3 regions of the Thermanaeromonas sp. DSM 22490 genome follow, and region 2 is predicted to be linked to each of the others. Evidence: riboswitches for the same ligand, from Rfam matches in the RefSeq annotation. Region 2 holds a riboswitch; each other region holds the start of a gene.
What was found. A riboswitch is a leader RNA that binds a small molecule or an ion and turns the genes downstream of it on or off. The one in region 2 is predicted to bind cyclic di-GMP.
Positions count from the first base shown of each region.

Region 1: it holds a riboswitch for cyclic di-GMP, as region 2 does, so the genes downstream of both, AC1BI1_RS07935 (HD-GYP domain-containing protein) here and flgB (flagellar basal body rod protein FlgB) in region 2, are expected to answer to the same signal.
Region 3: it holds a riboswitch for cyclic di-GMP, as region 2 does, so the genes downstream of both, AC1BI1_RS00610 (type II secretion system F family protein) here and flgB (flagellar basal body rod protein FlgB) in region 2, are expected to answer to the same signal.

Region 1 is NZ_JBJHHE010000010.1:3,824-10,318, forward strand. Features, by position in the region: gene AC1BI1_RS07900 (ABC transporter ATP-binding protein) at 1-313, shown strand, start outside; gene AC1BI1_RS07905 (ABC transporter ATP-binding protein) at 300-1,004, shown strand; tRNA gene AC1BI1_RS07910 (tRNA-Sec) at 1,072-1,171, shown strand; gene AC1BI1_RS07915 (DUF1858 domain-containing protein) at 1,208-1,408, shown strand; gene AC1BI1_RS07920 (HD-GYP domain-containing protein) at 1,530-2,750, shown strand; gene pnpS (two-component system histidine kinase PnpS) at 2,800-4,260, shown strand; gene AC1BI1_RS07930 (AbrB/MazE/SpoVT family DNA-binding domain-containing protein) at 4,244-4,600, shown strand; cyclic di-GMP riboswitch class I at 4,694-4,787, shown strand; gene AC1BI1_RS07935 (HD-GYP domain-containing protein) at 4,871-5,506, shown strand; gene AC1BI1_RS07940 (phosphatase) at 6,221-6,495, shown strand, end outside.
Region 2 is NZ_JBJHHE010000003.1:205,795-212,289, forward strand. Features, by position in the region: gene AC1BI1_RS03850 (flagellar protein FlaG) at 45-404, shown strand; gene fliD (flagellar filament capping protein FliD) at 446-2,185, shown strand; gene fliS (flagellar export chaperone FliS) at 2,249-2,668, shown strand; gene AC1BI1_RS03865 (hypothetical protein) at 2,764-3,147, shown strand; gene AC1BI1_RS03870 (AbrB/MazE/SpoVT family DNA-binding domain-containing protein) at 3,180-3,395, shown strand; gene AC1BI1_RS03875 (bis-aminopropyl spermidine synthase family protein) at 3,516-4,586, shown strand; cyclic di-GMP riboswitch class I at 4,689-4,803, shown strand; gene flgB (flagellar basal body rod protein FlgB) at 4,963-5,361, shown strand; gene flgC (flagellar basal body rod protein FlgC) at 5,364-5,792, shown strand; gene fliE (flagellar hook-basal body complex protein FliE) at 5,831-6,142, shown strand; gene fliF (flagellar basal-body MS-ring/collar protein FliF) at 6,154-6,495, shown strand, end outside.
Region 3 is NZ_JBJHHE010000001.1:128,624-135,118, reverse strand. Features, by position in the region: gene AC1BI1_RS00640 (prepilin-type N-terminal cleavage/methylation domain-containing protein) at 1-290, opposite strand, end outside; gene AC1BI1_RS00635 (type IV pilus modification PilV family protein) at 296-676, opposite strand; gene AC1BI1_RS00630 (GspH/FimT family pseudopilin) at 685-1,173, opposite strand; gene AC1BI1_RS00625 (prepilin peptidase) at 1,217-1,975, opposite strand; gene AC1BI1_RS00620 (type II secretion system protein) at 2,080-2,679, opposite strand; gene AC1BI1_RS00615 (prepilin-type N-terminal cleavage/methylation domain-containing protein) at 2,821-3,336, opposite strand; gene AC1BI1_RS00610 (type II secretion system F family protein) at 3,415-4,494, opposite strand; cyclic di-GMP riboswitch class I at 4,683-4,770, opposite strand; gene AC1BI1_RS00605 (type IV pilus twitching motility protein PilT) at 4,819-5,826, opposite strand; gene AC1BI1_RS00600 (GspE/PulE family protein) at 5,834-6,495, opposite strand, start outside.

The sequences.
Region 1 (6,495 bases), on a different contig from region 2:
CAGGTTAGAGATTGCCAGGGCCCTGGCCGCCCGGCCGCGACTTCTCCTCTTGGACGAGCCGGCAGCCGGCATGAATCCTCAGGAAACCCAGACTTTAATGGATTTTATCCGCTGGCTGCGCGAAAAATTTGCCCTAACCATTCTTTTAATCGAGCACGATATGTCTCTAGTAATGAACCTCTGTGAAAGGATTTATGTCCTGGATTACGGGGAGGTAATTGCCCAAGGTACACCTGAGGAAATTCACCGCCACCCCCGGGTTATCGAGGCTTACCTGGGCGAGGAGGTGGCTTCTGCCTTTGCTAGTGCTTAAAGATGTCCATGTTTACTACGGAGCCATCCACGCTTTAAAAGGGATATCTTTAGAGGTTAACCCAGGAGAGATAGTAACCCTCATTGGGGCCAACGGTGCAGGTAAAAGCACCACCCTAAAGGCTATTTCGGGCCTGGTCCGCCCTCAGGAGGGGGAAATAGTCTTTCAGGGCCATCCCCTGCACCGGCTTTCCCCCCAGCAAGTGGTCAAAATGGGAATTTCCCATGTCCCGGAGGGGAGGAGGATATTCCCCAACCTTACAGTGTTAGAAAACCTGGAGCTGGGGGCTTATTTAAACCGGGATAGAAGAAAAATACAGGCTGCCCTGGAGGAGGTTTGGCGTCGCTTTCCGCGCTTGAAAGAAAGGCAGAGGCAGCTAGCCGGCACTCTCTCGGGCGGAGAACAACAGATGCTAGCCATTGGCCGGGCTCTGATGACTAGGCCTAAACTTTTGCTGCTGGATGAACCCTCTATGGGGTTGGCTCCCCTTTTAGTAAAGGAGATATTCTCCATAATTCAGGAAATCAGTCATAGCGGAACCACCATACTGCTAGTAGAACAAAACGCCCACATGGCCCTGCAGGTAGCCCACCGGGGATACGTTTTGGAGACGGGGCGGATTGTGCTGGCCGGGCCTGCCTCTGAACTAACAGGAAGTGAAGAGGTTAAAAGGGCTTACCTAGGCGGCTAGGGTATTTTAGGGGGGTTCCTTGCTTAAAGGGCTAGTTTATGTTAAAATAAGCTGTGCAGCCTTAAGCGGGGGTGGATCGGGCCTGGTGGCCTGCCTGGACTTCAAATCCAGCTGGCGCGCGGGGTAACCTCGGGCGCGGTGGGTTCGATTCCCACACACTCCCGCCAGCCCCCCTTAAACGTAAATAACCGGAGGTGAGGATCTTGACCATTACCAAGAGCATGAGTATTACTGAGGTGGTAAGCAAATATCCCGAGACTGTCCCTGTTTTTATGCAACATGGTATGGGATGTCTGGGGTGCGCAGCAGCACGCTTCGAAAATATAGAACAAGGTGCCCTGGCCCACGGCATCGATGTGGATAAGCTCATCGAGGATCTGAATAAAGCAGTGGAAAAGGAGTAAAAAAAGATTCAACTTATAGAGGAGACTAAAAGCGGCCGGGGATGGAAGTAGATCGCTCTTTATCGTGATCAAAAGATCAGCGTAAAGGGCGATTTTTTATTAAGTACGAGGAGGTCCACCCATGGGTTGTTCTCCAGACCGCCCCTTTTGCGAGCTTATTGCCGCTCTGGCCACAGTGCTGGATATGGAAGACGATCATAAACTCTATCATGCCTGGCGAGTAGCTTTGATAGCCAGGGAGCTGGCACGGGAACTTATGCCGGCGGAAGAACCCTTTATTTTTTATGCTGGCCTGCTCCACGATTTGGGAGGCATTGGGTTACCTGACCATATTGTTCACCGGGCGCTCAAACCGGGGGCTGAAGAGGACCCCGAAATACGCCAGCACCCCCAGCGGGGCGCGGCTATGGTGCGCCTGCTGCCTGGCCTAGGAGAAAGGGTAGCTAGGCTGGTGGAGGAACATCACGAGCACTGGGACGGTTCAGGGTTTCCGCGGGGATTGAAAGGCCAAGAAATCGCTCCCGGCGCACTACTAATAAATATTAGCGATGTTTTTGATCTCCATCTACGGGTGGCACCTATTAAGGCTTGGGATAAAATCCGTACAGGCATGGCCCGCCTGGCGGATAGAAGTTACCCCGTAGAATTATGGCAGAAGTTTGACCATCTCATGTCCACTTCCTTCTGGGAGTACATAGCTACTGATGCTGCCCTGGATAAGGCAATCCTGGCAGCTATGCAAGAACTACCTCCGGTGGAATTTTCTCCAAATCAGACCTTAAAGGGCAGTGTTGCCCTCTTTTCCCAAATTATTGATGCCAAGCATGGCTATACCGGAGGCCATTCCCAGCGGGTGGCGGCGTATGCCGTTAAATTGGCCAGGTGTCTGGGTGTGGGCGAGGAAGAGAGGGAAAAATTGGAGATGGCTGGCCTTTTACATGATTTCGGCAAAGTAGCTGTTCCGCGGGCGGTACTGGATAAACCAGGACCCTTGGACAATGACGAGTGGCAAATAGTCAAGAAGCATCCGGGACGCACCATAACCCTGCTCAGCCAGATCTCTGATTTAAAGGAGCTGGCCGAAGTGGCCGGCTTGCACCACGAGCGGTATGACGGCCGGGGCTACCCCTATGGGCTCCAGGGACCAGAAATTCCCCTGGCAGCCCGTATCATTGCTGTAGCCGATGCCTTTGATGCTATGACTTCACCCAGACCTTACCAGCGCACCCGGTCCCCGGCTGAGGCCCTGGAAGTTTTGCAGCGGGATGCTGGTAGCCAGTTTGATCCCGACGTAGTGGCTGTGGCTAAAGTGTTAGCAGATCCGGAAGGAAAGTGCCCTTGATCCTTTAGAAAGCCGGAGCAGGAAGTATGAGGCCTTGGGGGTGGTATAAGTGCAGCGCCTGGCACGTAAGTTAGCCCTTAATATAGGCGCCCTGGCCTTTTTAATTTTATTGTTGACATATCTAATGATCCGCTATATGGTGTGGTATAAGCTGCTGAATCGGCTGCCAGGCCTAACCCCTTGGCTGGAGATGGCTGACTTAAAGGTCCTTAAAGGCTGGCTATTCCTGCTTTTTTTAATGATGCTGGTTTTTTTGACCCTGGGTACTTATTTTTTAGCCCGCAGTCTCCTCCTCCCTTTAGAAATCATGCTTCCCGCCACGAGGCGCATTGCCTCTGGTGATCTGGAACAGCGGATAGAGGTGGACGGGGATGACGAATTGGGTCTTCTGGCGCGGAACTTAAATGAAATGGTGGATCGCCTGCGCAGCAATATCCGCGAGATTTCCAATGAGAGAAATAAAATTAAGGCCATCCTGGCCAGTATGAAAGACGCCGTCTTGGCCGTAGATCAGGTAGGTCGGGTGATGTTTTTTAATCCGGCGGCAGAAGAAATGCTGGGTAAGAGGGAAGAAGAAGCCAGGCAAAAGTATTTGCTGGAAATAATTCGCAACCATGAAGTCGACAGGCTGGCCAAGGAGATTTTGGATAAAGGAGAGCCGGCTGAAGTAGAGCTGCGCCTTTTTCCCACTTCTCCTCGCATTTTTAGAGTTCATGGAGCCCCTATAATTGGCGAACAGGGCCGAATCGTCGGTGCTGTGCTATCCATTCGCGATATTACCGAACTTCGCCGCCTGGAGCAAATGCGTACAGAGTTTGTGGCCAATGTTTCCCATGAACTGCGTACCCCCTTAACCTCTATCCGCGGCTTTGTGGAAACCCTCCTGGAAGGGGCCTTGGAAGATGAAAAGATTAGCCGCCGGTTTTTGGGAATTATTAACAGTGAAGCCCGACGCCTGCAGCAGCTCATAGAAGACCTATTGACCCTTTCCAGACTGGAACACCATACCCCTGAACCTGTAACTAAAGGCGCCTCTTTGAAGCAAGCCCTGGACCGGGTCCTGGAGGTCGTAGGACCCCTAGCTCAAGAAAAAGGGGTAGATTTAAAGGTGGACATTCCGGAGGGCTTTCCGCCTCTCTGCTTGCCGGAACATTTTCTGGAGCAGATCCTGCTCAACCTCCTGGATAACGGTATTAAATATACCCCCAGAGGAGGCTCGGTGACCGTGGTAGCCTTCCAGGAGGGGCGAAAGGCCCGGGTGGAGGTAAGGGATACCGGTATAGGCATACCGAAAGAAAGCCTGGCGCGGGTTTTCGAGAGGTTTTACCGGGTGGATAAGGCCCGTTCCCGAGAGATGGGAGGGACAGGTCTAGGCCTGGCCATTGTCAAGCACATGGTGGAATCCTGCAGGGGCACCGTAGGGGTGGAGAGCACCTTGGGGAAGGGCAGCAACTTTTATTTTGTAATACCCTTGCTGGAAGGCATGGAAGGGGGTGACCGGGTTACGTGAGAAGAAGAGCGAGGGCTTTGACCAGGACAAAAGCCAGGAAGTCATTTATCGTCGAGTAGTAGACGATAAAGGGCGAGTAACTTTGCCCCTGGAGATGCGGCAGCAATTAGAAATACGCGCCGGCGAAGAAGTAGAATTTCTGGTCCGGGAAGATGGGCAATGGTATATACGCAAAAGCTTTCCCCAAAAAGTTTGCAGCTTTTGTGGTTGCATGGTGGATTTGCTCAATGTTTGGAGCCAAACTTTGTGCCGCCGATGCGCGGAAAAATATGTATACACCCTAGCCCGGGAGCTGGATTTAAAAATTTTGGTGGGAAAGGGTGGGAACTGGAAAGATTGAGTAGGATTTTGGGTGATAGTGTCGAATAAGTTAATAACCTCCATATCCCACAAATAAGCGCCAAACAAAATAAAGCATTTACAGGAAATGTGAGCTGCTTCAGGGTAAACCTGTCGAAAGGCAGGGGCACAAAGCCATGGGTCTAAGGCTCCTCCAGCAGGGAAGCTATGATCGCCAGGCTACCGGCTCGCTGAGGAAATAGCCTTGCCCTTGAAGCAAGGTTATTTTATTTTAACGGGCAGTAATGAGAAGAAAGGGATGTTAACCTAAGTGATCGCCGAGACCGTCACCGTTTTATTACAGCGATTGTTCCGCCACTCGCGCCTCACCTACAATCATAGCATTCACGTGGCAACAATAGCCTATCAGCTGGCGGGCGAGCTCGGTTTGCCTGAAGATGAGATAGAACAGATCTTTTTAGGAGCCTTGGTGCACGATATCGGCAAAATTCGCATACCTAAAAGCACCTTACATAAAAAAGGCGAGTTAACGCCTGCTGAATGGCAAAAGATGTACCGGCACCCGGAGGAGGGCTGTAAACTTTTACCGGACTTAGAGGCCTGGAAGCCTATTAAAGAAATGATACTTTATCATCATGAAAAATGGGACGGGGGAGGTTACTGCGGCCTGATAGGGCCAGCGATCCCTCTGGGGGCCAGGATTATAGCCCTGGCTGATGCTTTTGATGCCATGACCTCTCCTCGACCCTATCAAAAGATGCGCCATCTGGCAGCCGCTATGCAGGAAGTGGAGAGGTGTAGTGGTACCCAGTTCGATCCAGAAGTAGTCGAAGCCCTCTTTTCCCTGACCAAACACTTACTTAAAGGCCGGCGAGGAACAGGGCGCCGCAAAATTAATGAAATCTTAATCAGAACAACATTGAGTCTTAACAGTAATGAGTTATAATTTCACCTGAAAGGACACCCGCTAGCCCTTCAACCAAGCGTCCTCTGACCTCCTTTTTATCATATATACTTACTTTGCCCAGAGTTTAAATCTGGGCCATTTTTTTAAAATACGGAAGGCCACCCTAAAAAGAGTGGCCTTCTTTGTAAAAAGAGCCCATAAGGACCTTTGCTCCGGCTATGACAAATCCTTACATAGCCCACGGCAATCTTTCGACTACCGCAGACCATTACAGAACTTGCCATAACCTTAGCTCGATAGATCAAGGATACCTTAGAAGCCAGTATGGATCTCTCGACCCACTACTGACCTCCAGCTTATTAACGTAGAGCTAATAGCCTGCGGCATCCCAGACTATCTTAGCTCGACCACCGGTCATCCTTACAGACCTGCCGGCAATCCTTGGACTGCCGGCAAGCCCTGACGGACCTACCGGTGATCTGCCCGCCGGCTGGTACCGAGCCCTATGACCCGGTACCAACCTTTGGCCGAAGGTTACCGAGCCTTAAACTTAAGACCCGGTAACCTTCTGGGCTCGGCCCCTATGGACCCTGACGCTATTATTATTTACCCGTAACAGGAGAATTATTTATGCAACGCAAATTTATTTCTTGATAAATCCTGGTTTTTTAAGACGATTTTAAAAGACAAGGAGCTGTCCCTTACGCTATACTTTAGGTAAGGAGGCAAGAATGGAGAAAAGGGGCGAAAAAAATGTATTGTGAAGCCGATCTCCATATTCATACCGTTGCCAGCGGGCACGCCTATAGTACAATCAAGGAATTGGCGGAAGCAGCTGGTGAAAAAGGGTTAAAAATGATCGCCATTACCGACCACGGGCTTAAAATGCCGGGCGGTCCCCATGAACATTATTTCCACAACCTGGTGGCCCTGCCGCGCAAAATAGGGGAAGTAGAGATATTGCGGGGAGTGGAAGCTAACATTATCGATGACGAAGGGCACCTGGATGTACCAGAAAAAATATTGGA
Region 2 (6,495 bases):
ATTAAGTACTGAAATCGTCGCAGGCGTGGGGAGGTGACAGGAAAGTGCGGGTAGAAGGCGTAGATTCCTTAATTCTTAACCAGGTACAGAGCCAGACTCAGAAACCAGCGGTTCAAGATGCCAAGAGAATCAACGTAACTTTCGGAGAAGAGCGTGAGCAGCAGGAACAATCCCAATACTCCCAGGAGAATCTGGAACGCTCTGTCGAAAAGCTCAATGCGGCCACAGAGCTTTTTAATATCAAGTTGCGGTTCAAATTAGATCACGAAAAGGGAGAAATATATGTGCTGGTAATCGATGCTGCTGAAGGCAAGGTCATTCGCCGTGTTCCCCCAGAAAGCGTACTCAAAATTGCCACCCAAATGCAACATCTGGTGGGCTTATTGTTAGACGAGTTGATTTAGCTACAAGCAGAAGATAAAGGGTAAAGGCGGGTGAAGGCCTAATGGCTGGCCTATATATAAGCGGTCTGGCTTCCGGCTTAGACACAGAACTTCTAATTAAGCAACTCATGGAGCTTGAAAGAACACCGGTAAAAAGGCTTCAGCAGCGCAAATCCACATTGCAAATCCAAAAAGATGCTTGGCATGATGTCTATACGCGGCTGAGCACTTTACAAAGTAAGGTAGCCTCTTTGAAGGTTTCTTCTACCTTTCAAGCACGGAAGGCAATTTCAAGCAATGAAAGTACTTTTACGGCCACGGCGGATACTACGGCTGCTACCGGTAGTTATAAAATTCGAGTAGATAAGCTGGCTCAGGCTGAAATTATTCAATCGACTCTACTGGGAAGTATACTTGAAGATACTTTTATTGGTTCAAGTAATATCGATTTAGCCCAAACTACTGCTTATGTTGATTATAATCAGGGTAAAGTTACCCTTGGCGCAGGTGCTCCTTATAGCGGCCCCAAAGAGATTGTTTCCCAGAATAAATCAATTAGCGGAATATCATATCTGCGGTTTTACGCCAATGCTTCTAAACCCGCCAGTACAGATATTAAGTATTATTATTCTACAGATAACGGTACAACCTGGATAGAAATAGCCGATCCGGGGAGTACGGGAACAGAGATATATGTAGGAGGGGCTACTCAAATTAAATTCAAGGCTGTATTATCTACAACGGACAGCAACGTTACCCCTGAATTATTTGATTACCGTTTTGTAGAGGCGAGAAAAGTCAGTGGTACTTTTAAAATTAATGGACGGGAAATAACTATTAGCAATCCTACCAGCGACTTAACGGTAATAAGAGATGCTATTAATAATGCCCGGGCAGGCGTGACCGCCAGCATTGTTAACGATAAGCTGCTACTGACAGGAGATAATACGGGGGAGTTGGCGAGGATTACGCTAGAAGAGGTAAGTGGTAATGTCCTGACTGGTCTCGGTTTGTTAAACGGGGGAGTCAATAATGACCTTCAGCCGGCGCAAGATGCCGAGGTATGGGTAAATGGACTGCTGGTAAAGAGCGCAACTAATACAGTAACCAATGCTATACCAGGGGTAATTTTGACTTTGCACAAAGCGACGGGCATAGACGAAACCCTTACAATTGCCAATGATACAGCACCAGCACTAAACGCTATTCAGGATTTTGTGAACCAGTATAATTCGGTGATGGATTTTATTAGCACTAAAATCGGTAAAGGCGGCGATTTGCAAGGGGATCCCACTCTGGCCAGGATACAGCAGAGCTTATGGACAATGGTGACTGGGATTGTAGAGGGTACAAGTGGTAAATATCGTACCCTGTGGGATATAGGTATTTCAACCGGCTCAGTCGTCAGGAGCGGTACCCTTACCTTTGACAGGAGCGGCAAGCTTACTCTGGATACAACCAAACTCACAGCCGCTCTAGAGGATGACCCCAAGGCTGTTTTGGCCTTATTTGAAAACAGCGCAGATAAAGGCGTGGCGGAAAAACTTGATACATATATTAATGCGCTTGTCCGTTCAGGCAATGGCATACTAACGACTAAAGAGCAGTCTCTACAGGACATAATGGATGACTTAGAAGACCAGATAAACCGGCTAGAGGAACGCCTGGCGGCCAAGGAGGAACAGCTAAAAAAGCAATTTGCGGCCATGGAGAAGGCTCTAAGTATGCTCCAGTCCCAAGGAGCCTGGCTGAGCTCACAGATTATGGGGCTTAACGCTTACAGTCCAGCGGCTCGCAAATAGTCGGCGAGCCTAATACTTAGTGCTGGAGCTAGAAATAAAACTGCACTGTGTGAGGTGAAGATAGTGGCTACATCTGATCCCTACCGGACCTATCAGGAAAATCAAGTACAGACCCTGTCCCAAGAAAAACTGGTGCTTATGCTTTATGACGGCGCCATTAAATTTTGCAGCCAGGCTTTACAGGCCATGGAGAAAAAGGATTATGCCAAGACAAGTTATTATATTGGACGGGCGCAGGAGATTTTGAGCGAACTGATGGTGACTTTAAATTATGAAGCAGGGGAAATAGCGCGTAATCTTTACCGCTTATACGATTTTATGTACCGCTGGCTTATTGAGGCTAATGTGAAGAAGAGCACAAAACATATTATCGATGTAAGAAGCATGTTAACTGATTTGCGGGATACTTGGGAGGAGGCCACCCGGCGCTACCACAGCCATGACTACCGCACCAGGACGGCTGAATTAAACTGGCGGGGTTAAAAGAGGGACAGCGCCAGGAGGAAGTTTTGGGCACCGGGTTGACGAACCCTTCAGGTAAAGGTAGAAGAAAAGCCTGGAAGGAAAGGATTTAGACAGTGGAGAGGCGAGCGATTCCAGAGCAGGTGGCTGCTCTAGAAGAGTTACGGGAAATACTTTGCCGGCAAAAGGAGGCTGTGGCTGCAGGTGATTTTGCCCAACTTGCCGAATTGCTGCAGGAAGCCAATAACTGGCGAAGCCGGCTGGGAGATTTAAGTCAAGCTATTGCTGGGCAGGAGCTGGCTAAGGAAGAAGCGTGGCAGACATTCTTAACTGTGTTATCAGAATGCCTGCGTCTACATGAGGAAATTGTAGACCTGGCTTGTCACCATAGGGCAATGATGGAAGAGGAGCTGCAGCTTTTATTTAAAGCTCAACGGGTGGCGCAAGCCTATGAGCGTAATACACAGATAGTCCCAAGGTGCTTAGACCGCCGGAAATGAGCTACCGGGGCCTGGGGTAGGGGGTCAATGGAGTGAGTCGTAATATCGCTATTACGAAACTTTCCAGCCGGGGGCAGATAGTTATACCAAAGGAAATCAGGCAACTCCTGGCCTGGGAAGCAGGAGACCATGTGGCGGTAGAAGTACAGGGAGAAAAGGTTATTTTACGACGGATAGTCCTGAGGGATTATTTGGAGGACTCTCCAGAGGACCCAAAGTCGCTGGGAAATAGCGGGTTAAGAATCTAGCCATAAATAAAGCAACCTTGACGGACGAGGTCGAGAAATGCTAAAAATATAGCGTAAAGGAAATTGGCAAGGGAGGCGCCAAGGCTTCCCTTTTTTACTGCTTCAGGAAGGGGGCATATTATGGACTTAAAGGAAGAGATCGCCCGTAAAGTAGGGGAGGAGACGGGCATCGAGGTCACTGGACGAGATATCGAGGAAGTTATATCGGGCCTGCTCGCAACCTCCCACTTTTGGGAAGTTGTCCAGCTAGCCCGCCTGCCCTTTAGTGTTGTGGCCAGAACCATAAACCTCCTGGCTGAGCGAGGTTGGGTAGAGGTCACGGCGGACGGAGAAATCAGTTTGACTTTGGCCGGGCAAGACGTGGTAGCCCGGGAAGGGATACGACCCCGGAAGATTTATACTTGTCCTGCCTGTGAGGGCCGGGGAGTAGCCTTAAAGGGGCTGGAGGACTTGCTGCAAAGATTTGAAGAAGTGACAGCCCAACGTCCTCGGCCTATAATCGAGTACGACCAGGGGTTTGTAACGCCGCAGACTACGGTGAGCCGGATAGCCCTGATGGCCAGCCGTGGCGACCTGGAGGGTAAAAGCTTGCTGGTCCTGGGCGATGACGATCTGGTTAGTCTGGCGGCAGGGCTTTCAGGAATGCCCTGCGAGGTAGTAGTGCTGGAAATCGACGAAAGGCTCATTAATTTTATTAATGAGGTGGCCCGGAAAGAAAACTTGCCGGTGTCTGCCCGCAGGTATGACTTCCGGGATAGATTGCCCGGTGAATACGTGGGCCACTTTGATACCTTTATTACCGATCCACCGGAGACTCTGGAAGCCCTGGAGGTTTGCCTTAATCGGGGCCTCACGGCTCTTAAAGGCGAAGGATGTGCCGGTTATTTTGGTTTAACCCATGCCGAGTCATCTTTAAAAAAATGGAACTTATTACAGCAGTTGCTAGCAGGCAAGTTTAAAGTGACCCTCACCGATATCATCGAGGATTTCAACCATTACGTTAACTGGGATTACCTTCTCCCCAGCCTCAAAACTAATCTACCTTTCGTCCAGGTACAGCCACGTATAAACTGGTACCGTTCGGCCATGTACCGTATACAGACTCTGGGACATGTTGAAGGTATTAAAAATGAGCCCGCAATTTGTGAACTGTATGTGGATGAGGAAGCCCTTATATATGGTAAGGAGTAACCACGAAATTTTTTACCTAAATTTTGGCGAACGGTGCAGGATTTTGCTTTTTTATGTTGAATAATTATCAGTTGTAGAGTAAAAAATTCTTACTCGGCGCTCTGTTGTCAAGGGCAAGCTCCCCGAAAGGGGATGCGCGCAAAGCCATGGGTCTAAGGCTTTGGCAGACCGAGTATTTTCACGGGTTTGCCAGGGCTAAGATCGCCAGGCTGCCGGCGCCGGGGTCGAGGGAAGGCCCGCCCTTGCAAGGAGCGGGCTATTTTGATAGGACTATAGTCCTAAAAGAAATGGGGACTATAGACCTATACACATTTTGCCAATTTCTTATTAAGATCTAGGATAAAGACGAAAAAAGAGGAAAAAGAGGAGATTATAAGTGTTTTTGTCGCCGGTACTGGAAGTTTTGACCAGGGCTTTAGATGCGGCTGCTCTGCGGCAGCGCACCATTGCCCATAACATAGCCAACGTCAACACTCCCGGTTTTAAACGCTACTATGTGACTTTCGAGGAACAGTTGCGGCGCGCCCTAAAGGTAGAAGGGGGCTTATCCCTCCACCGCACTCATCCTGAACACCTGCCCCGGAGCACTTTTTCCATAGAGCCGCGGGTGGAACAGGAACGAACGACTTCGATGAGGGAAGATGGCAATAACGTGGACATTGACCGGGAAATGGTAGAGCTAGCCATGAATAGTATTAATTATAACCTGGCCGTGCAACAGTTAAACGGTCGCCTGGGGATGTTGCGGTATGTAATTAACGAAGGGAGAAGGTAAGGATGGAATTGCTTCCTGCCCTGCAAATTAGCGCTTCCGGCTTAACGGCCGAACGGTTGCGACTGGACTTGATAGCCAGCAACCTGGCCAACATCAATACTACCCGCACGCCCCGGGGAGGCCCTTATCGCCGCCAGGTGGCCATCTTCGCCGAGCGCTTGCGGGAGACCCTGGGGAGCGGCGAGAGCCTTGTGCCGGGTGAGGGTGTGCGGGTGGTGGCTATCGCCGAGGACAGCACGCCTCCCAGGATGGTTTACGACCCGTCCCATCCCGATGCTGATGCCCGGGGTTACGTGGCCCTGCCCAATATCAATGTAGTAAACGAAATGATAGATATGATCACCGCCGCCCGGGCCTACGAGGCCAACGTAACGGTGCTTAACGCAGCCAAAGCCATGGCCCTAAAAGCCCTGGAGATTGGCCGGGCCTAACCTCCTCTTAGATTGGACTGAGGAAAGGAGACTGTCACATGCTGAGCGAGATATCTATGCTATTACCCGTGTCGCCCGTCCCGCTCCAGGAAGGGCGGGCCGCAAAAAAAGCCGGGGCCTTTGAGCTGGTTTCCTCTTTCCGGGAAGTGCTGGCACAACAATTTAAAGCCTTAAATGAAAGCCAGAAGCAGGCCGATGCACTCACCCTCAGGTATTTGACCGGCGAAGTCCAGGACCTTCACCAGGTGATACTCGCCTTGGAGCAGGCCAATCTATCTCTACAACTGGCTATGCAGGTGCGCAATAAAGTGATAGAGGCTTACCAGGAAATTTCACGCATGCAAGTTTAGGGGCTCAGGGGATGAAACTGCAGGAGCTACCCGGGAAAATTACAGCTTACTGGTGTGGCCTTAGTCCGGCCAGGCGTTCGGCTCTGCTGGTGGTGACTTTGGCCGGGTTGGCGGCTGCTATCTTGTTTTTTAACTGGGTCACGAAGCCCGATTTTGTTCCTCTCTTTACTAAGTTGGATCAGCGAGATGCGGCCGCGGTGGTAGAAAAGTTAAAGGAGATGAAGGTGCCGTACCGGATCGCTGATGAAGGGACTACTATCCTGGTGCCTAAAGACAAGGTTTACGAGACGCGTCTCAGTCTGGCCAGTGCCGGGGTGCTAGGGCGCTATAACCTGGGTTTCGAACTTTTTGAC
Region 3 (6,495 bases), on a different contig from region 2:
AGCTGTTGCCGGGCGGCATCATGGTAATAGCGTACTTTTTTACCGTCGCTTAAGGTTATGGCTACAGAAGTAGGATTTATTTCGTCAATAGTGCTGGCGGTCCTTAATTCCCGCACCAGCCTGTCCAGGGCAATACGGGCATTCTCCTGGACCTCAATCCGGGTTTGCTGGCTCTGAAACATTATTACTCCCTGGCTATAAAGCGCCAGAGCCGCACTGAGGGCAATAACTAAAATACTTATGGCTATAACGACTTCTACCAGGGTAAACCCGGCTGCCTTACCCCTCAAATTTTTTACCTCCAACCTTTATCTGCCGTCAGGCTCATTTCTCTCCGGCCGCTTATATCTTCATAATATATAGTTACGGTAACAGTTTTAAGATAACGGTTAACCTCCTGGACAGAAACGCGATAACTAAAAGCCGGGTTTTCCGCAAAGGTTACAGGAGGATCACCATAATTATCAGGTTCGTTATTTACTTCCTCAAAGGACATTTTCTTAATTTCTTCGATCTTGGCCTGGGCCAGAGCAAGGGCCACCATATCTTCCCGGGATGAGGCCGACCAGCGATTAGCCAAGACCAGGTAATCTACTAAAGGAACCAGGGCCAGCACTAAAATAGCCACGCTCACCACCACTTCCAAAAGCGTAAACCCGCGCTCGCCTTTAAGCATAAGACTGCTTACCGCACCTCCCAGCTATCCGGCGGTGAGCTGCTCACCCGGACCCTGCCCGTGATGGAGGCCACAATGACATAAAGAAATCGCCCGGAAACCGTATCCTGTAAAGTCATGGTGCCTCCCGTCGGATAGGGTGTGCCCTTGGCGGTAAAGCTAAGGTAATTATTAGAAAAGGTGGTGGCTACAATCTGCACCGTAGGAGGCAGCACCACCAGCTTTATAACTCTGGGCGAAACGCCCTCTACCTTGCGCACCTCATAAACATTGCTTCCTACCGCAAAAAAGATGCCGTAATAGCTGCTTTCCTCGCTCAAGGCCAACTGCTGCGCCTCGCGCAGGTCCTGAGCCAGCTGGCTGGCAGCCACTTTAAGGCGATAATAAGCCAGGGGCTTGCCCAAGGCGGGAAGGCTCATGGCCAGGATTATGCCCACCAGGGCAACAACTAAAGCTAATTCCACCAGAGTAAAACCTTTTTTTGACCTCCCCGGCAAACTACTTGCCCCCGCTTTCCTCCGGCGCTCAATATGTCGCGGCTCAATAACCCCAGAAGCGGCTTAAATACCAGAAAAGAATCGAAGGACCCCAGAAAAAAGAAATAAGGGCACCTATACTTAAAAAAAGGGCTAAGGGCAAAGGATCTTTGCGTCCCTTTATCCGCATGGCCAGCAAGAAAAATCCAACGGCCCCGGCGAGGAAAAGGCCCAGAAGGACCGCCAGAAACCCCACAGGCCAGCCCAGGAACAACCCCAGCACCGCGGCCAGCTTTATATCGCCACCGCCCACATTTCCCCTGCTAACTACGGCTAGGAGCCACAATAGGCCGCCTGCCGAAAGAGCCCCTAGGAGCCCCGACTTAATGGTTATTTCCATATTCGACAGCAAAAATCCTCCTCCGATGGCAAGCCCCGTAAAAGTAAGGCGGTCGGGTATCAAATAGTGCTCCATGTCGATAAAGGAGGCGGCAATCAATATAGAGGTCAAGCACAGGTATTTTACCAGCACCCAATCAAGCCCCAGGCGGTAAAAGAGCGCGGCAAAAACCGCGCCCGTTATAACTTCCACCAGGGGATACCTTAAGGAAATTTGCTCACCACAGTACCGGCAGCGACCTCGTAGAATTATGTAGCTGACCAGGGGAATAAGATCCTTCCAGGCCAGTACACGCCCACAGCAGGGACACTTGGAACGGCCTGTTATTGAGGTCTGGCCTTGCGGCAACCTGTAAATTACTACGTTCAAGTAGCTGCCGATGCAAAGTCCCACAAAAAAGGCAAAAGCCGTCTCCAGAAGCACACCATTTCCTCTCTCAATAATTTAAACTCTCAGCCGCACTATAGCAGCGCGATGGCGAAAACAGTCTCACTCTTCATCGTAGCAACGGTTTTTCTTACCCCATATCAGTAAACTACTCGGTAGTAAGCCCAGGTATCATTGGGGTTTCTTTTTCTAAAGTTTCCCGCGAGAATGTCGCCATCATCAATTTCCCTATCAATTTTTAGACATATAGCGTCAATATCCTTCAGGCTTAATCCTACAAAACCCATCTCTATAGAGGGGTCCGGCTTTCCGTCTCCATCAAAGTCCATGGCACCAGTTGTTCCGGTACCCTCCCACTGGTAGCCTTCTTCGCTGGCGCCTGCGCTGGATTTCCAAAAGGGATTGAGGGGCCAGTTTTCCAGATAGGGCCCGTTCCAGCCGGCTACACCCGCCGCATTGGTCAAGAAATCCCACCCTCGCCTGCGACCGGCTACATTATTATGCACGTATATATCGTCATCAGGAGGAAATTGCCCGGTATCAGCATAGTAGGCGAGCGCTGCCGCACGGATACTGCGCAAATCCTGCACCACTTTGGCTACCTTGGCTTTATCCACGGCTTTGAAGGCGCTAGGGGACACAATCCCCGCCAGCACCCCGATTATGGCAATAACCACCAGAAGCTCCACCAGGGTGAAGCCGCGCTGATCGCGGTCACGACTCGCCAAACTGAACTTCAATGGTGCACATCCTTTCCCAGCAAAAAGAGAATTCCCACCACTACCTCACCCCTGCCGGATCAGGACATTGCGGCGGGCTGCACCAGAAGCAGCCAATAACGGTGAGGAGGAGGCCGGCAGTATATGGAACACTGCCTACTGTTATTGCTCCTTAGAGATCAGGATACACGTTGTAGAACCTGCGAATTTAACAACGTCAGAACCTAGATGCTCCTGTAAAGTCTTGGCGGAACCTGTGGGATTTGCCCCGGCCCCAGGTACCGAGGTCAACTCGAGCCACCTGGCTGGGTTGCCCCACCCTAGTGTGCCGCTGTCAGCATTTCTAAAAGTATAAGTTCCACCCCATGGATTTGTATTCGGCCAGCGCTCCAGGTAGGGACCATTCCAGCCAGTTTTACCATCCGTTACCACAAAACCTGTGTTAGCTGCGTCGTTACTTGGCCACTCTCCAGTATCGGTATAGTAATTCAAAGCCGCGGCCTTAATGGCCTTATAGTCTGCCTCCGCTGCCGCCACCTTGCCCTTCTCGATGGCTTTAAAGGCGTTAGGTGCAATAATGGCGGCCAATATCCCGATAATAGCTATGACCACCAGTAGTTCCACCAGGGTAAAACCGCGTTCATTGCTCAACTTCCTTCTCAGACTACCAAAGAGCATTTCGAGATTTACCTCCTTTGGATAAGGTATAACCTTGAATAAGTACCACTTTCCACTCCTCACGCTTCTCCCCTTCCGTCAGGACGCCAGAGTCCCGACCAGCTGGAACAGGGGGAGTAAAACCGACAAAACAATCAACCCTACCACAGCGCCCAGGCCCAAAATCAAGATGGGCTCGATAAGGGAGGACAACCGCGCGGCCATCTCGCCGACTTCGCGGTCGTAGAAGGCGGCCAGTCTAGCCAGCAGGGCGTCTAGACTGCCCGTTTCCTCGCCCACGGTGACCATCTCTACTACCATAGGCGGGAAAACGCCGCTTTCCGCCAATGGCGAGGCTATACTCTTCCCATCCCTAACCTGCTCCTGGGCCAGGGCGATGGCCTCGGCCACTAGGCGATTACCTACCGTCCGCTCCACCACCTCCAAGGCTTGTAGAATAGGCACTCCGCTGTAAAGCATCGTCCCCAACGTGCGGCTGAACTGGGAAAGCAAGGCTTGATGTTTAAGACGCCCGAATACGGGAAGCCGCAATACGATTTTGTCTAGGGCGTAACGTACTTTTTCCCCCTGGGACCACCTCCAGAAAAAATATCCCAAGGCTATAAATCCTACCGATAATAAAAACCACCACCGCCTAAAAGACTGGCTCAACCCCAATACCACTCTGGTCGGCCAGGGTAAGGGTACGCCCAGATTCCCGATTATATTGCTGAACATGGGTAAAACAAAAGTTATCATAAAGCCTATGGAAGCCAGAGAAACTATAAAGACTATAAGGGGATAGGTCATGGCCGATTTGATCTTTTCCTGAATTTCATGCTCTCGCTCGAAATGGTCCGCCAGCTTTAAAAGAGTCTCGTCCAGGGCTCCGCTCAACTCTCCAGCTTCTACTGAGTAGATCATTATAGGCGGAAATACCTTGGGAGATTTGCTCAAAGCGCTGTGCAATGTTTCTCCTTGCTGCAAATCTTCCAAAACCCTATCTATACTTCCTTTTAAGCGGGGATTATCCGCCTGCCTGCTCAGGGTTCTCAAAGCATTCACAATGGGCAAACCCGCCACCAGCATAGTGCCCAGCTGCCGACAAAACAGGGCCAGATCTCTACGGGTGACGCGCTTTAGAAACAAGGGCCTCAGGTTATCAGTCCTCAAGTTCACTTTAAAATCACTTCTGGGTCTGAGAGGACGCAACTCAGTTATGAAGAGGCCCTGGCCCCTCAACTGCCGGCTGGCGAGTTGTTCGCTGTCGGCTTCAATGATGCCACTAACGGAATGGCCTCTAGCATCCCGTGCTCGGTAACTAAACCTCATAATAAAAACCGGGCTCTTCCAGGATAGTACACCCTCCCGGCAGCCCGGCGACCTTAGGCTCCCCCCACCCTTAGGCCCGTAGCTTTGCGCCCCCGGCTTTCGCCGGGTTTGCCCTTATATACGGGTTATGAAAGTTTATATTTCGCCAAATCTCACCAAAATCCTGCTGGCTTAAATATGTTCCGGGGAAATTATTCCCCTACTTTCCAGCTGTTTCAAGGCCATCTCCATGGTCTGCATGCCAAAGCGGCCTCCTGTTTGCATAAGAGATACAATCTGGTGGGTCTTGCCTTCCCGGATCAGATTGCGTACAGCCGGCGTGGCTATAAGTATTTCCACGGCCGCCACCCTTCCCCGGCCGTCAGCCCGGGTTAGAAGCTGCTGGGTAATCACTCCCGCCAGGGTATCGGCCAGCTGTATCCGGATTTGAGCCTGTTGATGAGGAGGGAAAACATCAATGATGCGATCTATACTCTGGACGGCGCTGCCGGTGTGAAGGGTGGCCAGCACCAAATGTCCAGTCTCAGCGGCGGTAATGGCGGTGGCCACCGTCTCCAGATCCCGCATCTCACCCACCAGGATAACATCGGGGTCCTGCCTCAGGGCCGCCCGCAGGGCGCTGGCAAAGGAGGGGGAATCGCTCCCTATCTCCCGCTGGTTCACGATGCTTTTTTTATGGTGATGGAGGTACTCAATGGGGTCCTCTAAAGTAATTATATGGCAACTGCGCCTCTCGTTGATACGGTCGATCATGGCCGCCAGGGTGGTGCTCTTACCGCTTCCTGTAGGGCCGGTAACCAAAATCAAGCCGTGGGGCTGGTCGGCCAGCTCCCCCACCACCGGAGGTAAGCCGAGTTCTTCCAAACTGCGGATAACGGAACCCACCAGGCGAATGGCGGCTCCTGCGCTGCCCCGCTGGTGGAAGGCATTTACCCGGAACCTGCCCAGACCCGGGACGGAGTAGGCCAGGTCCAGTTCTTTCCGCTGTACAAATTCTTCCCAGCGGGGACCCAAAATTTGTTGGACCAGCATCTCAACAGTCACCGCTGTCAGAGGCGGCCATTGGTCCTGCGCCTCCAGTTTACCGTGTCGCCGGAAGACCGGCGGCAGCCCCACTGTGAGATGTACATCGGAAGCGCCAACCTGTGTAGCTGCAGCTAGAATATCATTTATATGCATGTCTTCTTCAAAATCCTCCCAAGGTAACACGCATTACTTCTTCAATGGTAGTAAGGCCTTGGCTGGCTTTCTCCAACCCGTCCTCGCGCAAAGTTACCATTCCTGCGGCTACGGCTGCCTTCTTAATCTCGTGGGAAGGTGCCTTGTCTGCTACCAGGGCCCTGATATCTTCAGTCATAACCAGGACCTCCTGTATGGCGGTTCTTCCCTGGTAACCTGTGTAATTGCATTGGGGGCACCCTCGGCCCCTGTAAAAAGTTAATCCCTGCCGGTCTTGTACAAAGGTATAGGCTGGATCTTCAGGGCCGGGTTGGTAGGTTTCACGACAATTATGACATATCAACCGGGCCAAGCGCTGGGCCACCACGCCTATAAGGGAAGAGTTAACGAGGAAGGGTTCCACCCCCATATCTAAAAGGCGCGTAACCGCTCCTGCCGCGTCATTGGTATGTAAGGTGCTAAACACCAGGTGCCCTGTAGTAGCCGCCCGTACTGCTATATCGGCTGTTTCCCGGTCCCGGATCTCGCCCACCATTATGATATCCGGGTCCTGGCGTAAGATAGCGCGCAAACCAGAAGCAAAGTCCAGTCCGGCCTTCGGATTAACCCTCACCTGGTTTATTCCCGGCAGGAGATACTCCACCGGGTCCTCGATGGTAATTATATTCT